DNA from 3 places in the Pseudomonas sp. NPDC087598 genome. Region 3 is predicted to be linked to each of the others. Evidence: riboswitches for the same ligand, from Rfam matches in the RefSeq annotation. Region 3 holds a riboswitch; each other region holds the start of a gene.

Region 1 (7,747 bases), on a different contig from region 3:
GTCGCATTTGCTGTGCCAACTCGCGGCACAGCCAGCAACTGCACTGGCTCGCGGGTTTTGTCGCAATTGAGGCAAAAGGCCTTCGTGCAGCCTGCATGAACAGCCTGCAGCCGGCATTGCAGTTCACCGCTTGGGATGAATTTGCGCGGGCGCGCAGATGTCCAACTCGTAACTAAGGAGCCGGCGCTGTATTTATCTCGACGCCTATCGCTAATGAATCAAGGTGCTTTGCCCTCAATCAGCGAACGGGCCGACATCGACCTGATCGTCTTCCCCAAGAGAACTGTAATGCGCACGCAGTTTGCGCAGTTCCCGGGTGCCCATTTTGTCCAGGCAAAGCGTGGCGTTTTGCGCGTCACTGGTAGCCCGGATCAGTTCGTCGATCTTCAGATGCAAAATGTCGTTGTCGCGGTTTTGTGTGTTCTGGATCAGGAACACCATCAAAAACGTAATGATCGTGGTCGACGTGTTGATGATCAGTTGCCAGGTGTCGTTGTAGTGAAAGTAGGGGCCAGTCAGTGCCCAGATGATGATCAAGACGATCGCGGCAACAAAGGTTTTCGAGCTGCCGGCCCAGTTGGACAGGGCCTGACAGAAAGACGCGAATTTCATGAGTGTGCGAGCTCTTGAGGAAGGTAAGGCATAGACCCCGGCAAACCTTTGAAATTCTTTTTTACAATTGCGGAGTGCTCAATGAGTAAAACGATCACCGCGCAGGACCTGCATATCCACTTTGGCCACGGCGATGAGACGCCGCTGTTCAAATGGTTGATCGCCAGTTTCCTGATGGGCAAACGCATCCAGGCCGACATTGCTGCGCAGGCTTATCGGGTGATTGTCGAGAAACGCCAGCGCGACACGCCGCGCAAGTTGGCCAACTGCAGCCATCGGGAACTGGTGGCGATGCTCGGCGAAGCGCATTACGTGCGCTACGACGAAACCACGGCGCAGCGCCTGCTGGCGTTGGCCCACAAGCTCAATGATGACTACGCAGGGAAGGTCGGCAATATCGTCGCCGCGAGTGCCGATCGCCAGGCGTTCGAAAAGCGCCTGGCGGAATTCGACGGGATCGGCCCGAAGACCGTTGAGATTTTCATGCGTGAAGCCGGCGCGCTGTTGTTCGGTTAGCGCCCGGAATGCGACGCCGTGTTCTGGCTGATGTGTTTCGGCCCTGCGATTGCCCAGGCGATCAGCCCGAACAGCGGCACAAACACGATCAGTACAATCCACACCCCTTTGTTGTTCGATTTCCCCTCGCTTTTACGCACCCGATTGATGGCCCACAGTTCGATAACTAGAAGAACTGCCGCCAGTACGATCCACACGGTTTCGATTTGCATTGGCTACCTCCTGATGGTTTTTCTTAGGTGGCGTGTGGTGCGGCGGGTTCATTTAATTTTCGTTGAGTGCCTTGAGTTGTCGGGCCAGATGCAGCGCGACGGCACCGCTGTTGAGCGTCGGCAGCAAATGAGTGAAAGGAATGTCGATCATGCGGTTTTCGCGCACGGCACGCAGGCGCGATAACACCGGGTCGTTCTTCAGCAACTGACGTTTGCGCCAGGCAGGTGACCATTCGGCATCGGCCAGCAGGATGACATCGGGCTCGCCGAGCAGCAGGGTTTCGCGGCTCACGGTCACTCGATACTGATTGATCCCGGCGAACAGATTGCGCGCGCCGGCAGCGGCGAGCAGCGTAGTCACGAACCCGCGGCCACCCTCCGAGTCGAGGCCGTTGACCTCGCTGTCGAGATAGAACACCGACAACGGTTTTTCGGCGCCGATCAGGGCACTTGCACGGGCCAGGTCGGCATCCATGGCGGCGCTGAGTTGTTGGGCTTTTTGCGGTTTGTGCAGCAGCGTGCCGAGGGTGTGCAGGTCGTGGCGCACGTGTTCGAAGTAATCCAGCGAATGCCCCGCGCAGGCCGCTTCCAGTAAGTAGGAACCGACCCCGTTGCGCGCCAGACCCGAGCGCGAGGTCACGCCGTCGCCGAACGCCGTGGCAAACCCGCCGACCACCAGATCCGGCTTCTGCGCATAGAGCACTTCGCTGGACGGGTATCGCTGCGCAATCACCGGGACACCGAAATACTCGGCGTTGCCATCCCCGGCATGGGTATCGTCCAGATACGCCACGCCCACCAGCGTCGGGCCGGCATCGAGGGCGAGCAACAGGTCAGCGGCGTGCTGATTGAGCGCAACAATGCGCGACGGCGGTGATTGCGCGGTGTTCCAGGTCTCGCTGCAATTTCGCAAGCTGTCGGCACCCGCAGCAGTAGAGCAGAGCAGGGCGCTCGCCAGTAGCCACGACGCCCTCATGTGCGCGCCTTGATCAGCAAATCGACGACGACCTCGCCACCGACCAGATGCCCTTCGACCAGCCGTTGCACGTCTTCGTTGCTGTGCACGCCATACCAGCACGTCTCCGGGTACACCGTGAGAATCGGCCCCAGATTGCACGGGAACTGACAGTGCGTGCGCGTCAGCAACACCCCGCCCGGGGTTTCGATGCGGTCATGCGCCAGCAAATGCCGGCGCAGGGTTTTCCATAACTGCAAGGCGCCGCGCTGGGTGCAGCGTGGGCCGGTGCAGAGGAACACGTGACGCGCATGTTCGGGGACGTGCGACCAGTCCGGATGGGTGTCGATGCCGTCGTGGCTGATGGAGTTCGTCATCAGAAGGTGTACGTGTAGCGGACTTCGGAGGTGAACGGCCGTCCGAGGTTGTCGACGTTGTTCGAGCGACTGGTGACGTAGTCGCGGTCGAACAGGTTTTCCACCAGCAGGCTCAGGCGATGCTGGTGGGCGTTGTCGAGGTAGCGGTAAGCGTCGGCATCCACCACCGAGTAATGCCCGTATTCAACCTGTTTCGAGCTGGTCACGTCGCGGATATAACGGATCGCGCCGCCGGCACCCCACAAACGATTCTCCGACTCAAAACCGATGCGTGAGCGGGCGAAGAAGCTCGGGATGTCATTGATCGTCACACCGGTGCGCGACTCGGTGAGGTTGCGGGTCATGTCGGCCTGCACACTCCATTGATCGTTGAGCGCGAGTTTCGCGTCAGCCTCGAGACCGCGCATGCGGATCTGCCCTTCGCCGTTGACCCACTGGATGTCGTCGAGGGTGATCAGGTCGTCGATCTTGCGTTTGAACAGGGTGACGCTGGCGCTGAATTCGCGGTCGAGCAGCAGGCCTTTGTAATCGAGACCCAGTTCGGCGTTGCGGCTTTTCTCCGGTTTGAGGTTGCGGTTGCCGATCTCGTCGCCCGGTTCATTGACGAACAATTGCTCGGCGTTCGGCAGTTTGTAGGCACTGCCGTACTGGCCGCGCAGGGACCAGTTTTCGTTGAGGTCATAAAGCGAGGTGAGCATGCCGACAGTGGCGCTATCACCGCCGGCCATGGCTTCGTGACGAATGCCGATGCTCGGGTGCCAATCGGGCAGGGCGTCAATCTGCGGACGCAGTTGCGTATAGATCGCGTGGGCTTCGGCCTTGTCATTGTCGATGATCAGCACATCGTCCTGGCCCTTGAACCATTGGTTGTCGGTACCGACAATCAGCACATGACCACCGGGCAATTCTGCTTTGCCCTCGGCCTGCACACCCCAATCGGTGAAACCCCAGTAGTCGTTGTGGTTGATGACTTTGGTGCCGCCACCGTCGACGTTGTTGATGCGCGTGTAGCGCGTGTCCCAGTCGTTGATATGACCTTTGACGAAGTAACTCAGGCGCTCATTGAGGTTCTGTTCGAAGGTCGCTGTGGCGATCTGTTGCACGCGGTCGTTGGTGGTCTTGTGATCGTTGACCGGGCGGGCGAAGTCGAGATTGGCGTCGGCGTATTGGTAGAACAGCTCCAGCCGCGAGTCATCGCCAAACGACTGAATGGCCTTGCCGCCGAACGTGGTGACTTCGTAGGCGCGCTTCTTCTCGGTATCGTTTTTCATGTCGCGGTTGCGAAACGGCTGGTAGCCGTCGGAGACGTTGTGGCTGACATACGCGAGCAAGCCGAGGTCGCCGAAACCATTGCTGAAGATGTTCTCGACCCGGGCGTCTTCAGTGGTGCCGCCGAAGGTGTCCAGGCCCAGATTGACTTCGCCGGAAGCTTTGCGGCTCTGCGGGCTGCGGGTGACGATGTTGATCACTCCCGACACTGCCTGCGTGCCGAACAACAGACTCTGCCCACCCTTGAGCACTTCGATGCGCTCGATGGCGTTGGCCGGCAGGGTGTCCAGATACAGGCCACCGTAGAGACGGTTATTCAGTCGCACGCCGTCGAGCAGGATCAGCGTGTCGTCGTTGCGCCCGCCCAGCAAGGAGTAGGTGCCGTAGTCGAACGGGCCGTTTTTCGGTGCGACGTACAAGCCGGGAATGAACATCTGCATGACGCGGCTGACATCGGCGCCGGGGCCTGCGCGCTCGATCTGCTCGCGGCTGACGATTTCCACTTTGCTGCCGTAGTGCGCCATGTCGGCGACGGTGGTGGACTCCACCGAGGGCGCGGAAACGATTTGCTGATTGAGTTCCAGCGGCGCGTCGTCGGCCAGCAGAAACGGGCTGAACAGGCAACCGAATAACAGGGAGGGAGCCGAGGGATTGAAAGGTCGAATCATTGTCTTCTCGAAAAGGATCTTCGCAGAAGAGCATGCAGGAGAAGGCATCGCGCACAGCCAATACCGGCCCATGCCCGCCCACCGCAGGATTTTGCCAAACAGAAATTCCAGGCCGGTCTCCGGGCTCACGCGTATCGATGCCTTCACCTTCCCATGGCTTTTTGGCCACAGTGGTGTGTCGAAAACATCACGCGTATACCGTTGCGGGGGCAGCACCGGACTTGTTCGAAAAGAACCTACCGGTTTCCCGTTTCACCCCATGCACGGCGGCATGGGACACCTGAAACTGGGCGGCATCTGAACATTCGACAGACCGTTCGTCAACTTTTCGGACCGGCCTATGCCTGCTGCGCCGCCCCCTGTTGCACAAAGCGCTCGATCAACCACCGCGCCGCCGGGCCGGGTGGCAGATCGGTGCGATAGATGACGTCGAAGGTGTAAATGCCGCTCTCGTATTCCGGCAACTGCAGGCGTACCAGACGACCGCTGCGCAAGTCCTCTTCGACCATCGGGACCGGCATGTTGCCCCAGCCGATGCCTTCGCGCAGCAGCATGTGTTTGGCGCCGAGGTCCGCCAACCGCCAGGTGCGGTTGCTGAGCACGGCGAACTCCCGGTCCTTGGTCAGCCGCGAACGGTCGGACAGCACCAGTTGAGTGAACTCGCGCCCGGCCCCCGGCGCATTCGACTCGCTTGAGGCCAACGGATGCCCGGGATCTGCCACCGGAATCAGCTCGACGCTGCCGACTGCGATTCTCTCGATACCGTCGATGCCTTCGTTCATCGGCCCGCTGACTCCGACGATGGCGTTACCGTTGATGACCAGCTCCGTGACGGCCCCAAGCGCCTCCATGTGCAAGTGCAGAGCAACGGTGGGGAAGGCTTCGCGAAAGGATTTCAGCGCGTCGACCACACGCTCGGGCGGCAGCATCACATCGAGTACCAGATGCACTTCGGCTTCCAGCCCTTGCAGCAAACCTTTCACTTTGGCGCGCAAGCCGTGCACGCCTTGGGCGATGGTCCGCGCTTCGGCCAGCACCGTGCGGCCGGCCTCGGTGAGTTGCGGTTTGCGGGTGGTCTGGCGATCGAACAGCGACACGCCGAGCTGCATTTCCAAGTTGGCAATCGAATAGCTGACCACCGAAGTGGCGCGGTGCAGCTTCCTCGCGGCCCCGGCAAAACTGCCGACGTCGACGACGGTCAGGAACACGCGCAGTTGGTCCAGGGTTGGTGTGCCCGGGTCGGAAATCATCGTCGCAGCCTCGAACATGACGGGGTGGGTCACGCAGATATAACCGAATGCTGCGTACTCAGCTTGTCTATTTTTTAGAACGTGATGATCTAAATTAGTCAGCTATTCAGATGAGTCGTTGCAGCGCAAGATTTTCTTCAACAGGGCGGTTCACGCCGAACCCCCGAACTTTTGAAGGAAATACCGATGACCATTTCTGCAAACACCGCTCAACCACAAGTCGCTGAACAGTCACGCGCCGATGTCGCTCAAGCCTCGGCCGCGTTGATCGGCCGTGTACTGCTCAGCGCGATTTTCATCCTCTCCGGTTTCTCCAAACTGGCCGCGCCGGCAATGATGATCGGGTACATCAGCTCCGTCGGGCTACCGCTGCCATCCGTGGCGTTGGCCGTGGCGATCATCGTTGAAATCGGCGGTGGCCTGGCGCTGATCGCTGGCTATCGCACTCGCACCGTGGCGGCGGTATTGGCGCTGTTCAGCGTGATGACTGCCCTGGCTTTCCATAACGCGCTGGGCGATCAGAACCAGTTCATCCACTTCTTCAAGAATATCGCCATGGCCGGTGGCCTGTTGCAGGTGGTGGCCTTCGGTGCCGGTCGCTTCAGCCTCGACGCACGCCGTACTTGAGTCGCGCTGTTGCCAGGGGAGAGCCCTGGCAACAGACGTTTGATCAACCCGTTAAACAGTGGAGATTGTGATGAAGGCTTTGCGTGTTTACGAGTACGGCGGTTCTGCAGCGTTGCGTCTGGAAGAGGTTGCCGATCCGGTTGCTGGAGCTGGCGAGGTGCTGATTCAGGTCGCCGCCGCCGGGGTCAATCCGATTGACTGGAAAATCCTCTCGGGTGCCATGCAGGCGTTCATCCCGCTGCCAATGCCGTTCACACCGGGCGTTGAAGTGGCCGGGACCGTGATCGCCAAGGGTGACGGCGTCACCGGCTTCAGCCTCGGCGACGAGGTATTCGGTTTCATCAACATCGTCGGCGGCTATGCGAGCAAAGCGGTGGCCCCGGTAGAAAAACTGGCGCTCAAGCCTCGCTCGCTGAGTGCGTTGCAGGCCGGCGCGGTGCCCGCCAGCGCGTTGACAGCGTGGCAGGCACTCACCGAACACGCCGGCGTGCAACGGCGGCAGAAAGTGTTGATTCACGCCGCTGCGGGTGGTGTCGGCAGTATGGCCGTGCAGATCGCCAGATATCTGGGCGCCGAGGTCTATGCCACGGCATCTGCGCACCATCATGCGTACCTCAAGGCACTCGGTGCCAACCACACCATCGACTACACCGCCCAGGCCTTCGAAGAACAGGTGTCCGGCATGGATGTGGTGCTGGACCTGGTCGGCGGTGAAACGCAGAAGCGCTCGTTCGCAGTGCTGAAAAGAAACGGTGTGCTGGTATCCCCCGTGAGCGCGCCAAACATGACCCTGGCAAACGACTACGGCATTACACCGGTCCACTTCGCCACCCGCTCTGATGGCCGGCAGCTGTCGCTGATCGCCGGGTTATTCGACAAGGGCCACCTGACCGTTGAGGTTGAGGCTTACCCCTTGAGTGACGCGGCAGCGGCCATCGATAAAAGCCTCGGTCGTCATTTACACGGCCGACTGGTGCTTGATACCACGCGGTAAGGGGCGGGTTCCGGCCTTATGACTGATCCGCCACACCTCCCGCGCGTCGGGTGTGGCGTGCGGGTACACGGATCTATATTCTCCACGGCCAGTACGTGGGTATCCGTTTTAGGCTGATAACAGCCTCGCAGTCAGGGACAGAAGACATGCAGTTCAGGGTGATGGTGGTCGGTGGCTACGGTAATTTCGGCAGCATTGTTTGCCGGCATCTGGCGGGCATGCGCGGTGTGGAGTTGGTGCTGTCCGGGCGTAATCCGGACAAGTTGC
Region 2 (7,747 bases), on a different contig from region 3:
CACCAGCCGAATCGCTCGAAGCGTTCGTTGCGATAGCCCCACATCGCGTCGAGCGTATTGCTCAAGCGATAGAGCACCACGCCCGGCGCACCGGCCACGACAAACCAGAACAGCGCGGCGAATACTGCATCGCTGCCGTTCTCCAGCACCGATTCAGTGGCGGCGCGGGCGACGGCAGTGCTATCGAGTTCGCTGGTCTGGCGGCTGACCAGATAACCGACTCGCTTGCGCGCCTCTTCCAGATCATCGGCGCGCAATGCAGCGGCAACCGGAGCAACATGCTCACCAAGGCTGCGCATGCCGAGGGCGCAATACAGCGCGAGAATTTCGACAAGCCAACCCATGTAAGGCGCCCAGGAAAACGCGGTGGCAAGCAAGGTCAGCGGCAGGACCGCGATCACCCACGCGGTGACGCCATGGCTGCGCCAGCCACGCCCCCCGGCGTTGAAACGTTGCTCGATGCGCCCGGCAAAATTGCCGAACGCCACCAGCGGATGCCAGCGTTTCGGTTCACCCAGCAGCGCATCCAGCGCGACCGCGGCGACACTCAACAACGCCACACTCATTGATTCACTCCCCAATAGTTTTCGTACAGCAACTCATTGAGCGGACGCGCCTGCGCCCACCCTTCGAGTACCAGCATCGGCGCCGGATAGAATTCCTTCACCGGGCCAAGACAAAGGACTGCCAGCGGCTTGGCTCCGACCGGTAGCTTCAGCAGATCGGCGAGTGCCTGCGGCTCGAACAGCGAGACCCAGCCCATGCCCAGGCCTTCAGCGCGTGAGGCCAGCCAGAGGTTTTGAATCGCACAGGACAACGAGGCCATGTCCATTTCCGGCAGCGTGCGGCGACCGAAAATGTGCTTTTCGCGATCATCCATCAGCGCGGCAACCAGCACTTCGGCGCAATCGTTGATGCCTTCGACCTTGAGTTTCATGAACTCGTCGCTGCGCTCGCCCAAGGCTTCGGCAGTGCGCACGCGCTCTTCTTCCACCAGATGCTGGATCTGCTGGCGCAGGTTGCGATCGCTGATGCGGATGAAGCGCCAGGGCTGCATCAGGCCGACGCTCGGCGCCTGATGGGCGGCTTCGAGCAAACGGCGCAGCAGTTCGGGCTCGACGGTGCCGCCAGTGAAGTGGCGCATGTCGCGGCGTTCGGCGATGGCTCTATAAACCGCTGCGCGCTCGGTTTCGGTGAATGCGTTGTCGGTCATGGCCCCTTCGCGAGCAGGCTCGCTCCTACAGGAGATCGCATTTCTTCAGACTGCACACCGTCCACTGTAGGAGTGAGCCTGCTCGCGATGGCGGCCTCAAGGTCGGGCAGAAACAGTGCAGCAACAGCCGCAGGATTCGACGGGAAATAAAAGTGCACGTAAGAAGCCGTCATCCGCCCTTCCCGATAGACCGCCTCCGCCCCGCGCCCGCCATTCGGGCTCAGGCCACGGGCAATCGGCGTCAGTTCAGTGGTTGTCAGGGAATGGTGATACGTGTGGCCACGCAACGAACCTTCCGGCAGCTCCACCGCTTGCAGCGCCAACGCCGCGAGACGCTTTTGCATTACCGCATCGCCCGCCAGCAAACCGACCAGTTCAGCACGAGTGCCTTCAACGTCGGTCAGGGAATCGAGCAGGTAAAGCATGCCGCCACACTCGGCGAGTAACGGATTGCCAGCGGCGTGATGCGCTCGGATCGCGTCGAGCATCGCGGTGTTCTGCGACAGCGCAACGTGATGCAACTCCGGATAACCACCGGGCAGATACAAACTGTCCGCCTCGGGCAATTGTGTATCGCGGATTGGCGAGAAGAAGCTCAACTCAGCCCCCATCGCGCGCAACAGATCGAGGCTCGCGCCATAAGTGAAGGCAAACGCCTCATCACGGGCAACGGCAATTCGCACGCCGTTGAGCAACGGCTCGGCGGCGATTACGTCAGGCGCGGCGAACTCCACGGCCGGTGGCAGCGCTACCTCACAACTGCTGGCGAGGGCTGCGGCGGCCGCGTCGAGGCGCATGTCGAGGTCATTCAGTTCGCTGGCTTGCACGAGGCCGAGGTGGCGGCTCGGCAGCTCGATCCCGGTCTCGCGGGACAACGCGCCGTACCAGCGCAAACCTTCGGTGAGGCTGCCTTCGAGCAATTGCGCATGGCGCAAGGTGCCGACGCGATTGGCCAGGACGCCGGCAAACGGCAAGTCCGGCTGATAGCGTGCCAGACCCAATGCCAATGCACCGAACGTCTGAGCCATAGCCGTGCCGTCGATCACCCCGAGTACCGGCACGCCAAAATGCCGCGCCAGATCGGCGCTCGAGGGCGTGCCGTCAAACAATCCCATCACGCCTTCGATCAGAATCAGGTCGGCATCGGCTGCGGCTTCCCACAACAGGCGACGGCTTTCCTGCTCGCCGACCATCCACATGTCCAATTGATAGACCGGCGCACCGCTGGCGCGCTCAAGAATCATCGGGTCGAGAAAATCCGGTCCGCATTTGAACACGCGAACCTTGCGCCCCTGATTGCGATGCAAACGGGCCAACGCAGCGGTGACGGTGGTCTTGCCCTGACCGGAGGCCGGTGCGGCGATAAGGACCGCCGGGCAGTGACGTGGTTGATTCAAAGTTCGACGCCTTTCTGCGCTTTGATGCCGGCCTGGAAGGCGTGTTTGAGCATGCCCATTTCGGTGACCGTGTCGCCCATCTCGATCATTTCCGGTTTGGCCGCACGACCGGTGACGATTACGTGCTGCATCGGCGGACGCGCCTGCAAGTCGCTGAGCACCTGATCAAGATCGAGGTAGCCGTGCTTGAGGGCGATGTTCAGTTCATCGAGCACCACCAGACCGATCGAGGGATCGCGCAGCAGTTCGCGGGAGACGGCCCAAGCGGCTTCGGCGGCGGCGATGTCGCGCTGACGGTCCTGGGTTTCCCAGGTGAAACCTTCGCCCATCACATGGAAACGCACTTGCTCGGGGAAGCGACGGAAGAACAGTTCTTCACCGGTGCTGTTACGGCCCTTGATGAACTGCACCACGCCGCACTGCATGCCGTGGCCCATGGCGCGGGCGAGCATGCCGAACGCCGAGCTGCTTTTGCCTTTGCCATTGCCGGTCAGCACCAACACCAGGCCGCATTCGTCAGGCGAGTTGGCGATGCGTTCGTCGATGACGGCTTTTTTGCGTTGCATACGCGCCAGATGGCGTTCGTCACGCTCGGGGGAATCAGTCATGGGGGAGCTCTCCGTTGAGGCTGGATAACGGCGGGCAGGCACAAGAATAGACGGCAAAAAGCCTGGCATCGCCCACCGTGATGCCGCTGGATGGATCAGGCCGGTCTCCGGGCTCATGAGCGGCGCAAGGCCTGGCTGCGCGCCTTCCCGCTTCTTTCGAGGCAGTGGCTCAAGGCGCAGCTTTTACTCATTTACCGTTGCGGGGGCAGCGCCGGGATCGTAGTGGTTCTTCGCGCGAAGACAACCCTCACCGGCTTCCCTGTTTCACTCTGTCGACGCAGGTCACAGAGCACCTGAAACAAGCCGCGAAGGTTAGAGGGTTGGGGGTGGAGCGTCAATTAAAGAGGGGGCCGTCGAGCGAATAACTGCCGTCGATCAATTATCTGGCGCCAATCTTGTGCCATGCTGAAACAAGTGATATCAAAGAGCCATGCTTTTCTCGAAAAAGCCATCACAACAATAAGGATGATTACGATGCAAGGCATGATCATCAGCAATCCGCGCCTGGAATTCCTGCGCCCGGTGCTTGAACGCTGGTTTGACTGTATCGACCGCTACAACGCCGTGCGCGGCGACAGCGACACGCCTTACTGGCATGACGAGAAAGCCAATCTCGGCTTGCTCTCGGCAGCGGCATGGATGGCCGAGCTGGTGACGCTGGAACAGACGGCCACCCGCAAGCAAAACGAAGAAGGCGAGCGCAATGCCCGCGCCGACCTGTTCCTCGCAGGCAGCGATGACCGCGCTTACATCCAGGCCACGCAACGCTGGCCACGGGTCAACAACCTCAACCTGACCCAAGCATTGCAGGAGATCACCAGCGACGCCAGACGCATCAGCTTTGCCAGCGACCTCAAACTCGGCTGCCTGTTTGTCGCCCCGCAAAAAGCCCAGCACAGCGCCAGCCCCGAAGAGCTGCAAGACATGGTCGACGACCTGCAAAAAGAACACACCTGCGCCGTCGCCTGGTATTTCCCCTACGCCTACCGCAAGTTGCGCAACGAAGCCGGCAACTATCACCCGGGCATTGCCGTGCTGTTCAAAGAGGCCCGCAGTTGAGCAGTTGAACCATCGGGCTTGCGCGCTCCTCTATGATTAGGAATGCATTCATAGGGAAGATCAGTAATGCGCAAGTCCCAGCTCGCTTTTGTCATCGCCCTCGCCGGAGGGCTCGCCGCCTGTGGTGAATCCTCCAGCCTGCAAGTTTCCGACGGCACCGGCCCGTCACCGAAATTGCCTGAACCGAACAAGACCCTGATCCCGACAGTGAATATTGCCCCGGCGATCGGCTGGCCCGAGGGCGGCAAACCGACCGCAGCGGCAGGCACCCAGGTCGCTGCGTTCGCCGAAGGCCTTGATCATCCACGCTGGCTCTACGTGTTGCCCAATGGTGATGTGCTGGTGGCAGAAACCAATGCCCCGCCGAAACCTGACGACAGCAGCGGCATTCGTGGCTGGGTGATGAAGAAAGTCATGGGCAAGGCTGGCGCCGGCGTACCGAGCCCGAATCGCATCACTCTGCTGCGTGATGCCGATCATGACGGTGTCGCCGAGACGCGTACGGTGTTCCTGCAGAACCTCAATTCGCCGTTTGGCATGACCCTGGTCGGCAATGATCTGTATGTGGCGGATACCGATCGCCTGCTGCGCTTCCATTACGAACCCGGCGCGACCGAAATCAAGTCGCAACCGATCAAGGTGACGGACCTGCCCGGCGGCACGCTGAATCATCACTGGACCAAGAACGTTATCGCCAGCAAGGACGGCAACAAGCTATACGTCACAGTCGGCTCGAACAGCAACGTCGGCGAAAACGGCCTGGATAAAGAGGAAGGTCGCGCGGCGATCTGGGAAGTCGACCGGGCGACCGGCAATCACCGCATCTTCGCCTCGGGCATTCGCAATCCCAACGGCCTGGCCTGGGAACCCACCAGCGGCGCGCTGTGGACGGCGGTCAACGAGCGTGACGAGATCGGCAGCGACCTGGTGCCGGACTACATCACCTCGGTCAAGGACGGTGGATTTTATGGCTGGCCGTTCAGCTATTACGGGCAGCATGTTGATGTGCGGGTGAATCCGCAGAACCTCGACCTGGTCGCCAAAGCCATTGCCCCGGATTACGCGGTCGGCCCGCACACTGCTTCGCTGGGCCTGACCTTCGCCGAGGGCAACACGCTGCCGGCGCAGTTCAAGGAAGGCGCGTTCATTAGCCAGCACGGCTCCTGGAACCGCAAGCCGCACAGTGGTTATAAAGTGATTTTCGTGCCGTTTACCGGCGGCAAGCCGAACGGCGCACCGGTGGATGTGCTGACCGGTTTCCTCGACAAGGACGAGAATGCGCTGGGCCGCCCGGTGGGCGTGGTGATCGACCAGCAAGGTGGTTTGCTGGTGGCGGATGACGTGGGGAACAAGGTGTGGCGGGTGTCTGCCACGAAGTGATATTGAATTTGACCTGAAACAACTGTGGGAGCGAGCCTGCTCGCGAATGCGGTGTGTCAGCCTCCATCGAGTTGACTGATACACCGTTTTCGCGAGCAGGCTCGCTCCCACATTAAGATTGCTGCGATTTTTCTTACGGGTTATGCGCCAGATGCTCAGGCTGCAACACCCGTTTCGCACTCAGATAAGCCTTCTGCCAATACGCCTTCGACAAGCTGTCCAGCTTCACCGTGCCGCCAGTGGCCGGCGCATGCACGAAGCGCCCTTCTCCGACGTAAATCCCCGCATGACTGACCTGCGAGCCGCCATTGGTGGCGAAGAAAATCAGATCTCCCGTCTGCAAGCCTTCCTTACCGACATTCGGCGCCTGCATCACGATCAGCTCGCGAGTGGAACGCGGCAGAGAGATACCTGCGGCATCACGGTAGACAAAACCGATGAGTCCGCTGCAATCAAACCCTGAATCCGGCGTGTTGCCACCCCAGCGATAAGGCGTACCCACCAGGCCAAGCGCGCGGAACAGCACGTCTTCAGCAGCCGGCGAGAAAGATTGCGAGGGGCCGAACACGACCGGCGCGCGAACCACAGGCGCAGGCGGCGGTGTACGGCTGGCACAGGCGCTGAGCAGCGCTGCGAAGAAGATCAATGCGAGGCGGGCCGACATGGTCATAAGCAGAACATCCTGATCTGGCTGCGGCTTTCTCTGCCGGATGGACAGAAAACAAAACCGCCTGCGCAGCACGCAGGCGGTTTGCCATCAATATAGATTCAGGATTCTAGCGGCTACGCGGCAAACTTCAAGTAAGACTTTAACTTCACCTTGTAAAGTCTAGGTCTACTCCGTTGCCGGAAACCGTTTTGTCGCCACGGACGTGGCGACAACGGGGGAATTACTTGCGAGCGGTGACCACGGTCGGGGCCATGGCGAGTGCACGCTTGGCTTCGATGAAGGTCTTGCTCCAGTAGCTGTCACCCAGGCTGTCGATGCGAACACCGCCGCTGCGACGACTGCTGGAGTGGATGAACTGGTTGTCGCCCAGGTAGATCCCGGCGTGGCTGACACGACCGCGACGACCGTTGGTGGCGAAGAACAGCAGATCGCCCGGCTCGAGGTTGCTGCGCGATACCAGCGGCGCGTCAACGTTGATCATTTCGCGAGTGGAGCGTGGCAGGTTCATGCCGGCTTCTTCGCGGAACAGGTAACCGATAAAACCGCTGCAATCGAAACCGGCTTCAGAAGTACCACCGAAACGGTAACGGGTACCGATCAGGGACATGCCGCGTTCGAGGATACTGTCGGCCAGAACTGGAAGCTGGTAAGGCTTGTTGCCGTTGAAGTCCGACAGTTCTTTTTCGGTGTCCAGCTCTTCCTGGTAAATAACGGAAGACTGGGCAGTGGCAGAATTTTTAACCTGTTGAGGCTGCTCTTGAACTGGAGAATGAGCAGCGCAACCGTACAACAGGGTGACGAGTGCGAGAGGCACGAGGGGTGCGAAGCGCTTTAGCATGGGCACGACCGTGGCTGATAGTTGTAAAGAAGCCGAGACTATGCCCGCTATCGACCTCATTTGCAAATTCAATCGATCTTTTTGTGACTTCTCGGTTTCTCGTTTACATCTAAGCGCTTAAGCCCATTTGAATGAATACGCGGCCTGCACCCGGTGCAGGAAAGCGGATTTTCTGGCGCCTGAAATATGCCGAAACGCGCTGAAAGCCGCAGAACCAAAGGGATGGCTACCAGCCGAGGGTTTCTTTGAGGAAGGGAATGGTGAGCTTGCGTTGCGCCTGCAACGAGGCCTGATCGAGCTGCTCGAGCAGGTCAAACAGCGCACTCATGCTGCGGGTGCCGCGAGTCAAAATAAAATGCCCGACTTCGTCAGTCAGGTGCAGACCTCGACGTGATGCGCGCAATTGCAAGGCACGCAATTTGTCTTCATCGGAGAGTGGGCGCATCTGAAAGATCAGCGCCAGGGTCAGACGCGATTTCAAGTCCGCCAGTTTGACCGGCAGTTCACGCGGCGAGGTTGAAGCCGCGATCAGCAGGCGCCGACCGCTGTCACGCAGACGGTTGAACAGATGAAACATCGCCT
Region 3 (7,747 bases):
TGAGATCGTCCGGTTCATCCAGCGCCGCCACCGCTTGCACCGCCGCATCGAACAGACGGATCAGATTGGCGAAGGCGTCGCGGAAGAAACCCGACACCCGCAGCGTCACATCGACACGCGGACGGTCGAGCAGGCTCAGCGGCAGAATCTCGAAATCATCGACGCGTTGGCTGCCGGTGGCCCACACCGGACGCACGCCCATCAAGGCCATGGCCTGGGCGATGTCATCGCCGCCAGTGCGCATGGTCGCCGTGCCCCAGACTGACAGGCCGAGCTGACGCAGGTGATCGCCGTGATCCTGCAGGTGCCGTTCGAGAATCAGCGTGGCCGACTGGAAACCGATGCGCCACGCGGTCGTGGTCGGCAGGTTGCGCACGTCCACCGAGTAGAAGTTGCGGCCGGTTGGCAATACGTCGAGGCGACCGCGACTGGGTGCACCGCTGGGACCGGCGGGGACGAAACGGCCGCCGAGGGCATCGAGCAGGCCGCGCATTTCGGCGGGGCCACAGCCGTCGAGGCGTGGGGCGACGACTTCGCGCAGGGACTGGGTGATCAGATTTACATCTGACCAACCCGGTCCCTGTGGGAGCGAGCCTGCTCGCGAAAGCGGTGGGTCAGGTAAATCTATAGCGAATGATACGACGCCTTCGCGAGCAGGCTCGCTCCCACAAGGAGTTTGCAGTGCTTGGGAGATCAGGTCTGTGGCGAACAACTCCAGGCGTTCGCGGGTGTCGCCGGCGGTGCGCCAGACCTCTTCGCTGAGCGATTGCAACTCATCGGGACGCGGGCCAGTCCACGGATCGGCCAGTGCACAATCCAGCGGGTCGAAGCCCAATTCAAACGCCTTGGCCAATGCCCGCAGCAAACTCGATTGCGCGCCCTTGCCATCGCCGCGTGGAATGCGCAGCAATGCCAGCAACGTATCGATACGCAAACGCCCGCTCGGTGATTCGCCGAAAATGTGCAACCCGTCGCGGATCTGCGATTCCTTCAGATCACACAAATAGGTATCGAGACGCGGCAGCCAGATCGCCGCATCGGCGTCGCTGTCGAGCGCCGCATCGAGTTGCAGCTCTCGGTCGATCTGTGTGTCGCGCACCAGTTGCAGAATGTCCCGTTGCAACTCACGTGCACGACGCGGATCGAGCAGTTGCGCTTCGTAATATTCGTCGGCCAGCAGTTCCAGATTACGCAGTGGACCGTAGGTTTCGGCGCGGGTCAGCGGCGGCATCAGGTGATCGATGATCACCGCTTGCGTGCGCCGTTTGGCCTGGGCGCCCTCGCCCGGGTCGTTGACGATAAACGGATAGATATTCGGCAGAGGCCCGAGCAATGCATCCGGCCAGCAGTTCTCGGAAAGCCCGACGCCTTTGCCCGGCAGCCATTCGAGGTTGCCGTGTTTGCCGACATGGATAACGCCGTGGGCGCCATAGGTATTGCGCAGCCAGAAGTAGAAAGCGAGATAACCGTGGGGTGGCACCAGATCCGGGTCGTGATACACCGCGCTCGCGTCGACCTGATAACCACGCGCCGGCTGAATGCCGACGAAGGTCAGGCCAAAGCGCAGACCGGCGATCATCATGCGCCCATCGCGGCACATCGGATCGTTTTGCGGCGTGCCCCAACGTTCGATCACGGCAGCTCGATTGGCTTCAGGCAACGCGCTGAACATCGTCAGGTAAGCGTCCATCGCCAGGCTTTGCTGGCACGGACGCAAATCAATCGTGTCGAGGTCATTGCTGACGCCGCCGAGCAACTGCTGGATCAGTTCGGTGCCGCTGTCCGGCAGTTGCGCAGTGAGCGGATAACCCTCGGCCTGCAAGGCGCGCAGGATGTTCAGCGCCGCCGCCGGCGTATCCAGACCGACACCGTTGCCGATGCGCCCGTCGCGAGTCGGGTAGTTGGCGAGAATCAGCGCAATGCGTTTCTCGGCATTCGGCACGCGCGCCAGATCGATCCAGCGTCGCGCCAGTTCGGCGACGAAATCCATGCGCTCGGGTTGCGCGCGATAACAGACCACGTCGGACTGACTGCGCTCACTGCGCCAGGCCAGATCCTTGAAGCTGATCGGGCGGCTGATGATGCGCCCGTCGAGTTCCGGCAGGGCAATGTGCATCGCCAGATCCCGTGGGCCGAGGCCCTGCTCGCTGTCACGCCAGCCGGGTTCGTTGTCTTGGGCGCAGATGGCCTGGATCACCGGAATATTGCGACGAAACGGCCGTAAGTGCGGGGCTTCAGGGCTGGATTGGGCGAAACCGGTGGTGTTGAGAATCACCCCCGCCTCGACCTCATCCAGCCAATCTTCGACGACTGCCAGACAGCCGGGCTCTTTCAGGCTGGCCACGGCAATCGGCAACGGATTAAGCCCCGCCGCTTGCAGGCGCTGGCAGAAAACATCGATGAACGCCGTGTTCGCCGCTTGCAGGTGTGAACGGTAAAACAACACCGCCGCGACCGGTTGATCCGGCAGCCAATCGGCTTGCCAGTCGCGCAGTGCCGCGGTGTTTTTATCGGGGTGGTAAATCGCTGTGCGTGGCAGGGTCTGCGGCTCGCCCCAAACGTAATCGCGAGCAAGCCAACGACTGGCCAGACAACGGAAGAAATCCAGCGCATTGCCCATGCCGCCCTGACGCAGGAACTGCCAGAGCCGGTCGCGTTCCTCGGCGCCGACGGTACTCAAGTCGCTGAGTTCCGGATCGGGGCGATCATCACCCGGCACCAGAATCACTTGCACACCGCGCTCGGACAGCTCGATCAAACGCTCGACGCCGTAGCGCCAATAAGCAATGCCGCCGTGCAGCGAAATCAGAATGACCTTGGCATGACGCAGCACTTCATCGACGTACAAATCGACCGAAGCATGATTCTGCACCTGCATCGGGTTGGCCAGACGCAGGCTCGGATAATCCTCGGGCAACTGCTGCGCGGCCTCGGCGAGCAGCGCCAGACTGGAGTCGCCGCTGCACAGGATCACCAGCTCGGCGGGGGTTTGTCCAAGGTCGGCAATGTTGTCATCCGACACGAAACCGCCGGGCTGGGTCCTGAGCAGGTGCATGGCTTAAACGCTGAGCGCGGCGCGCAGTTGCGCTTCAAGTTGCGCCGCGTCGAGTTCCTGACCGATCAATACCAGACGCGTGACACGCGCTTCATCGGCGCCCCACTGACGGTCGAAATGCTTGTCGAAACGCGTACCCACGCCTTGAATCAGCAGGCGCATCGGCTTGTTCGGGATGGCCGCGAAACCCTTCACACGCAGGATGCCGTGCTTGACCACCAGTTGCGTCAGCGCGTCGAGCAACAGGCTTTCGTCGGCTTGCGGCAGTTCGATGGAAATCGAATCGAAGGCGTCGTGATCGTGGTCGTCGTGATCGTCATCGCCTTCACCGTGGTGATGGTCGTGATGGCTGTGGCGGCTATCGATGTGTTCTTCCGAACCGGCGCCGAGGCCGATCAGCACGTCCAGCGGCAGACGACCGTTGCTGGCTTCGATGATCTTCACCGCTGGCGGCAGTTCTTCGGCGACTTCGGCGCGTACGCGAGCCAGATCTTCCGGGCTGGTCTGGTCGGCCTTGTTGAGAATCACCAGGTCGGCGCTGGCCAGTTGATCGGCGAACAGTTCGTGCAGCGGCGATTCGTGATCCAGGTTCGGATCGAGTTTGCGCTGGGCATCGACCTGATCCGGGAACGCGGCAAAGGTGCCGGCGGCCACGGCCGGGCTGTCGACCACAGTGATCACCGCGTCGACGGTGCAGGCGCTACGAATTTCCGGCCACTGGAAGGCCTGAACCAGCGGTTTTGGCAGGGCCAGGCCGGAGGTTTCGATGAGGATGTGATCGAGGTCGGCGCGACGGGCAACCAATTCGCGCATCACCGGGAAGAATTCTTCTTGAACGGTGCAGCACAGGCAGCCGTTGGCCAGTTCGTAAACGCGGCCGGTGGCTTCTTCTTCGGTGCAGCCGATGGTGCATTGCTTGAGGATTTCACCGTCGATGCCCAACTCGCCGAACTCGTTGACGATCACCGCGATACGCCGGCCCTGAGCGTTGTCGAGCATGTGTCGCAGCAGTGTGGTTTTGCCCGAGCCGAGGAAGCCGGTGACGATGGTGACGGGGAGTTTGGCCAGTGTTTTCATCGGATGCCCTTTGGCAAGGTGGCGGGCAAACGGGACGAGATCCGCGGCGCAGCTGCGCGCGGAAGAATTCGCCACCGGATCACCCCGCCCGGTTGTAGTGAGAAATCTGTGACGAGGCAGGTCTCCTGGCTGACGGTGTTCAGGCCTTGAGCCTGGCATTCGCTGCGCCTTCCCGCTGGCTCATGGGTTGAGCTGGCAGTGGCGTGGCAGTGAATTTCACCGTTCACAGTTGCGGGGGCAGCCGCGGCTTGGACCGCGTTCCCTTCTTAGCTCCGGTTTTTGCCGGAGAACCTCGAAGGTGCAAGGCTACGCATGGTGTGGTTTAGGGTCAATGGGATTGGGTTTCGGGTTTTTCGTTTTGCGTGCATATCCGTTGCTGCGGGTGTTGCCTCTGGCGGTTTCGCTCTTACAGCGACTCACTTTTCCAGACGCCGAAAAGTAAGCAAAAGGCTTGGCCCCCGGCGTACGGCACTTCGCTTGGGCTCAGTGTTCCCTCGCTACGGTGTCCATCCGGGGGCATCGCCTACGGTTTGCTGCGCTGCACCTCCTCTCGATGTGTTTGGCTTCGCCAAACGGCGCTGCGCGCCTAACCCCCGGATGAACACCTTCACTCGGCCTGCCGAAGGGGCTAAAGGGCAAAAGCCAAAGCAGATCAAAAGAACGCAGCGTGCCGCAGCTCCTACAGGGGGTTGTCATAAATAGATTTATACCCATACACCGAATAACCAATTTCATTTATAGATCATTGCTCTCTAGCCTCTCGCCATCTTCCCCTTCCGAGAGAGGCTCACATGCCCTTTGTCATTTACATCTTCACCCTCAGCGCTTTCGCTCTGGGTTTGGCCGAATTCGTGCCGATTGGTTTAACCGACGTCATGGCCCGCAGTCTCGGCGTCGACGTCGAAGCCACCGGGGCGACCATCACCGCGTATGCCTTGGGCGCCACGCTGTCGGCGCCGTTGTTCAGTGCATTGACCGCCCGCTGGTCACGCAAGAACGTGATGCTCGCCACGGCGCTGGTGTTCAGCGTCGGTAGCCTCGCGGCGGCGTTTTCGACGACGTTGACGCTGATGCTGGTGGCGCGATTCATCGCCGGCATGGGGCATGGTCTGTTTCTGGCAGTGGCTTCGAGTACGGCGGCGCGCTTGGCTGGTCCCGGGCGCGCCGGTAGTGCGGTGGCGGTGGTGTTCGGTGGTTTTACCTTGGCCATGGCTATTGGCGTGCCGATCAGTACCTATCTCGGCGGCGTGATGTCGTGGCGTCTGGTGTTGGCGGCGATTGCGGTGTTCGGTGCGATTGGCTTCTTCGGTTTGCTGTTCGGCATGCGTGATCCGCTGCCAACCGCTGCCGACAGCGGCTCGGCGTTGCACAGTCTGAAGGCGTTGCTCAACGGCAAGCTGTTGGCCGGCGCACTGGTCACGGTGCTGGGTTATGCCGGTTCCTTCGTCGCCTACACCTACATCGCACCGGTGCTCACCGAGGTGACCGGCACCACCGCCGCCACCGTCGGCGTGTTCATGTTGTTGTATGGCGTGATGGCGGCTATCGGCAATGTGCTCGGCGGCAAACTGACGGATGCCTGGGGCGTCGACCGCGCCAGCGCTGCATTGATCGCCGGCATTGTGGTGGTGACGGCGGGCATGTGGGCATTCTCCGGTTCAGCGTTGATGATGGGCGTGCTGGTCGCCCTGCTGGGTATGTTCAGCTTCGCCGCAGTGCCGGCGTTGCAGGCGCGTTTGATCGGGGTTGCCGAGCGTCATGCGCCGCACGCTCATGGGGTCGCGGCAGGTTTGAATATTGCCGGATTCAATTCCGGGATCGCGTTGGGATCGGTGCTGGGCGCCGTCACGATCAGTCAGGTTGGTCTGAGCTTCGTCGGACTCACCGGTGCAGCGGTTTCGGCGCTGGGCTTGTTGCTGGTATTGAGTCAGATGGCCGCAACACCACGCTATCGGGCGGCTGAGACTCTATAAGCCCTCAGCGCACGGAACGCCGCCATGGCGTTCCGTTCCGGCAGGCACAGTGGTAAAAGCAACCTTCACCCTTTGGGCGCCGGAGCACCATGAGCCACCTCACCCACCTGCGAACGTTCCTCGAAGCGTACCGTGCCAAGTCGTTTTCCAAGGCTGCGGAACACTTGGGCATCACTCAACCGGCAGCATCGATGCACATTCAGGCGGTCGAAGCGCTGGTTGGCAAGCCGCTGTTCCGGCGCTTGCCACGCGGTGTCGAGCCGACTGAAGCGGCGGACGAACTGGCGCGTTCCGTGGCGCCGTTTCTCGATGGTCTGGAAAGCAAGATCGCCTCGCTACGCCCGGGCCTGATCAAGGGTGGCACGGTGCATCTGGTCGGTCCTCCGGACTTTTTCCACGCACAAGTCGCCGCCCGCCTCGCGCCGTTGCTGGACGAAGGTTTCACCTTGCGCTTTCACACCGGCACCAAAACGCGCATCTACGAGATGCTAGAAGCTACTCAGATCGATTTCGCGATCACCGCCTCGATGCCCGACGAACACTCCCACGGCTACGCACATCTGCTCACCGAGCGCATGTTGCTGGTGTACGCACCGAGTCTGCTGGAACGCCTCGGGCAACAGCCCGGCGAAGAACAACTCAGGCAGGTGCCGCTGATTGCCTTTGACGAAGATCTGGCGCTGGTACGACCCTTGTGGACGACGATGTTTCAGGTCGCGCCACAGTTGCAGGCAGCGCTGACCATTCCTGATCTGCGAATCATCATGGACCTGGTGCTCGGCGGCCACGGCTGGAGCGTCCTGCCGGATTACCAATGCGCCGACGCCATCGCTGACGGTCGCTTGATTTCGCCGACGTTGCCGAGCGAAGCGCCGGTCAACGCGCTGTATCTGGTGTGGCGCAAAAGCGTGATCAAGAGCCCCAGCCTGTTGTACGTGCGCGATTTCCTGCTCAACGCATTCCGCTGATGTCTGGCCGGCGCATGAAACTTCAGGTGCGCCCGCCTCGCTTGGTAAACAGCTATTCGAAGTAGAACTAATTGACCACACTTCGCATATTCCACAAATAGAGCTTCAACCCACTTTTTAGTCTTTTCTCGCTATTAATCTGCCCCCTTATACTTGCCAACTACTGTCAACAATAAGGAAATTCCATGCCTCAACGTCTATTACTGGCGGCACTGTTTGTGGCGGTCGCCGGTTGTGCCAGCCCCTCTCCTGTTTCCGTGCACACCAAAGATCCCGCCAGTTCGACCTTGCAGGGAGACGCGACGCGCCCGGCGCAGGCGCAATGGACGCGTACCGAGTTGTACTTTTCGGTCGGCTCGCTGGATGGCAAGGAAGGCGCGGTCAGCCCGGCGCGCTGGCGTGAGTTTCTCGACAAGGAAGTTACGTCGCGGTTTCCCGATGGCTTTACTGTTCTCGATGCGTATGGACAGTGGAAAGATCATGGGGCGAAAGAGCCTGAGCGACTGAGCACCAAGGTCATTGTGATTTTGCATGAGAACAGTGCGAAGAATGAGGGGAGTATCGAGGCGATTCGCCTGGCGTATAAACGTATTACCGGGGATCTTTCGGTGTTGCGCTTGTCGCAGCCGGCGCAGGTGTCGTTCTAGTCCGCAGTCTGCTCGAGAGCCTGCCGA

What was found. A riboswitch is a leader RNA that binds a small molecule or an ion and turns the genes downstream of it on or off. The one in region 3 is predicted to bind cobalamin.
Region 1: it holds a riboswitch for cobalamin, as region 3 does, so the genes downstream of both, ACIOWE_RS20650 (TonB-dependent receptor plug domain-containing protein) here and cobW (cobalamin biosynthesis protein CobW) in region 3, are expected to answer to the same signal.
Region 2: it holds a riboswitch for cobalamin, as region 3 does, so the genes downstream of both, cobO (cob(I)yrinic acid a,c-diamide adenosyltransferase) here and cobW (cobalamin biosynthesis protein CobW) in region 3, are expected to answer to the same signal.

Annotation. Positions count from the first base shown of each region.
Region 1 covers NZ_JBIUWQ010000041.1:21,102-28,848, reverse strand. The annotation lists gene ACIOWE_RS20675 (low affinity iron permease family protein) at 235-612, opposite strand; gene ACIOWE_RS20670 (DNA methylase) at 694-1,128, shown strand; gene ACIOWE_RS20665 (PLD nuclease N-terminal domain-containing protein) at 1,125-1,340, opposite strand; gene ACIOWE_RS20660 (ABC transporter substrate-binding protein) at 1,393-2,316, opposite strand; gene ACIOWE_RS20655 ((2Fe-2S) ferredoxin domain-containing protein) at 2,313-2,672, opposite strand; gene ACIOWE_RS20650 (TonB-dependent receptor plug domain-containing protein) at 2,672-4,609, opposite strand; cobalamin riboswitch at 4,702-4,908, opposite strand; gene ACIOWE_RS20645 (LysR family transcriptional regulator) at 4,948-5,859, opposite strand; gene ACIOWE_RS20640 (DoxX family protein) at 6,046-6,486, shown strand; gene ACIOWE_RS20635 (NADP-dependent oxidoreductase) at 6,557-7,480, shown strand; gene ACIOWE_RS20630 (saccharopine dehydrogenase) at 7,627-7,747, shown strand, end outside.
Region 2 covers NZ_JBIUWQ010000044.1:17,508-25,254, reverse strand. The annotation lists gene cbiB (adenosylcobinamide-phosphate synthase CbiB) at 1-566, opposite strand, end outside; gene bluB (5,6-dimethylbenzimidazole synthase) at 563-1,213, opposite strand; gene ACIOWE_RS21510 (cobyrinate a,c-diamide synthase) at 1,210-2,610, opposite strand; gene cobO (cob(I)yrinic acid a,c-diamide adenosyltransferase) at 2,607-3,218, opposite strand; cobalamin riboswitch at 3,299-3,530, opposite strand; gene ACIOWE_RS21500 (hypothetical protein) at 3,693-4,277, shown strand; gene ACIOWE_RS21495 (PQQ-dependent sugar dehydrogenase) at 4,344-5,657, shown strand; gene ACIOWE_RS21490 (C40 family peptidase) at 5,791-6,327, opposite strand; gene ACIOWE_RS21485 (C40 family peptidase) at 6,548-7,165, opposite strand; gene hda (DnaA regulatory inactivator Hda) at 7,392-7,747, opposite strand, start outside.
Region 3 covers NZ_JBIUWQ010000007.1:83,335-91,081, forward strand. The annotation lists gene cobN (cobaltochelatase subunit CobN) at 1-3,055, opposite strand, end outside; gene cobW (cobalamin biosynthesis protein CobW) at 3,059-4,132, opposite strand; cobalamin riboswitch at 4,230-4,442, opposite strand; gene ACIOWE_RS06310 (MFS transporter) at 4,924-6,105, shown strand; gene ACIOWE_RS06315 (LysR family transcriptional regulator) at 6,195-7,073, shown strand; gene ACIOWE_RS06320 (DUF3574 domain-containing protein) at 7,259-7,720, shown strand; gene ACIOWE_RS06325 (APC family permease) at 7,717-7,747, opposite strand, start outside.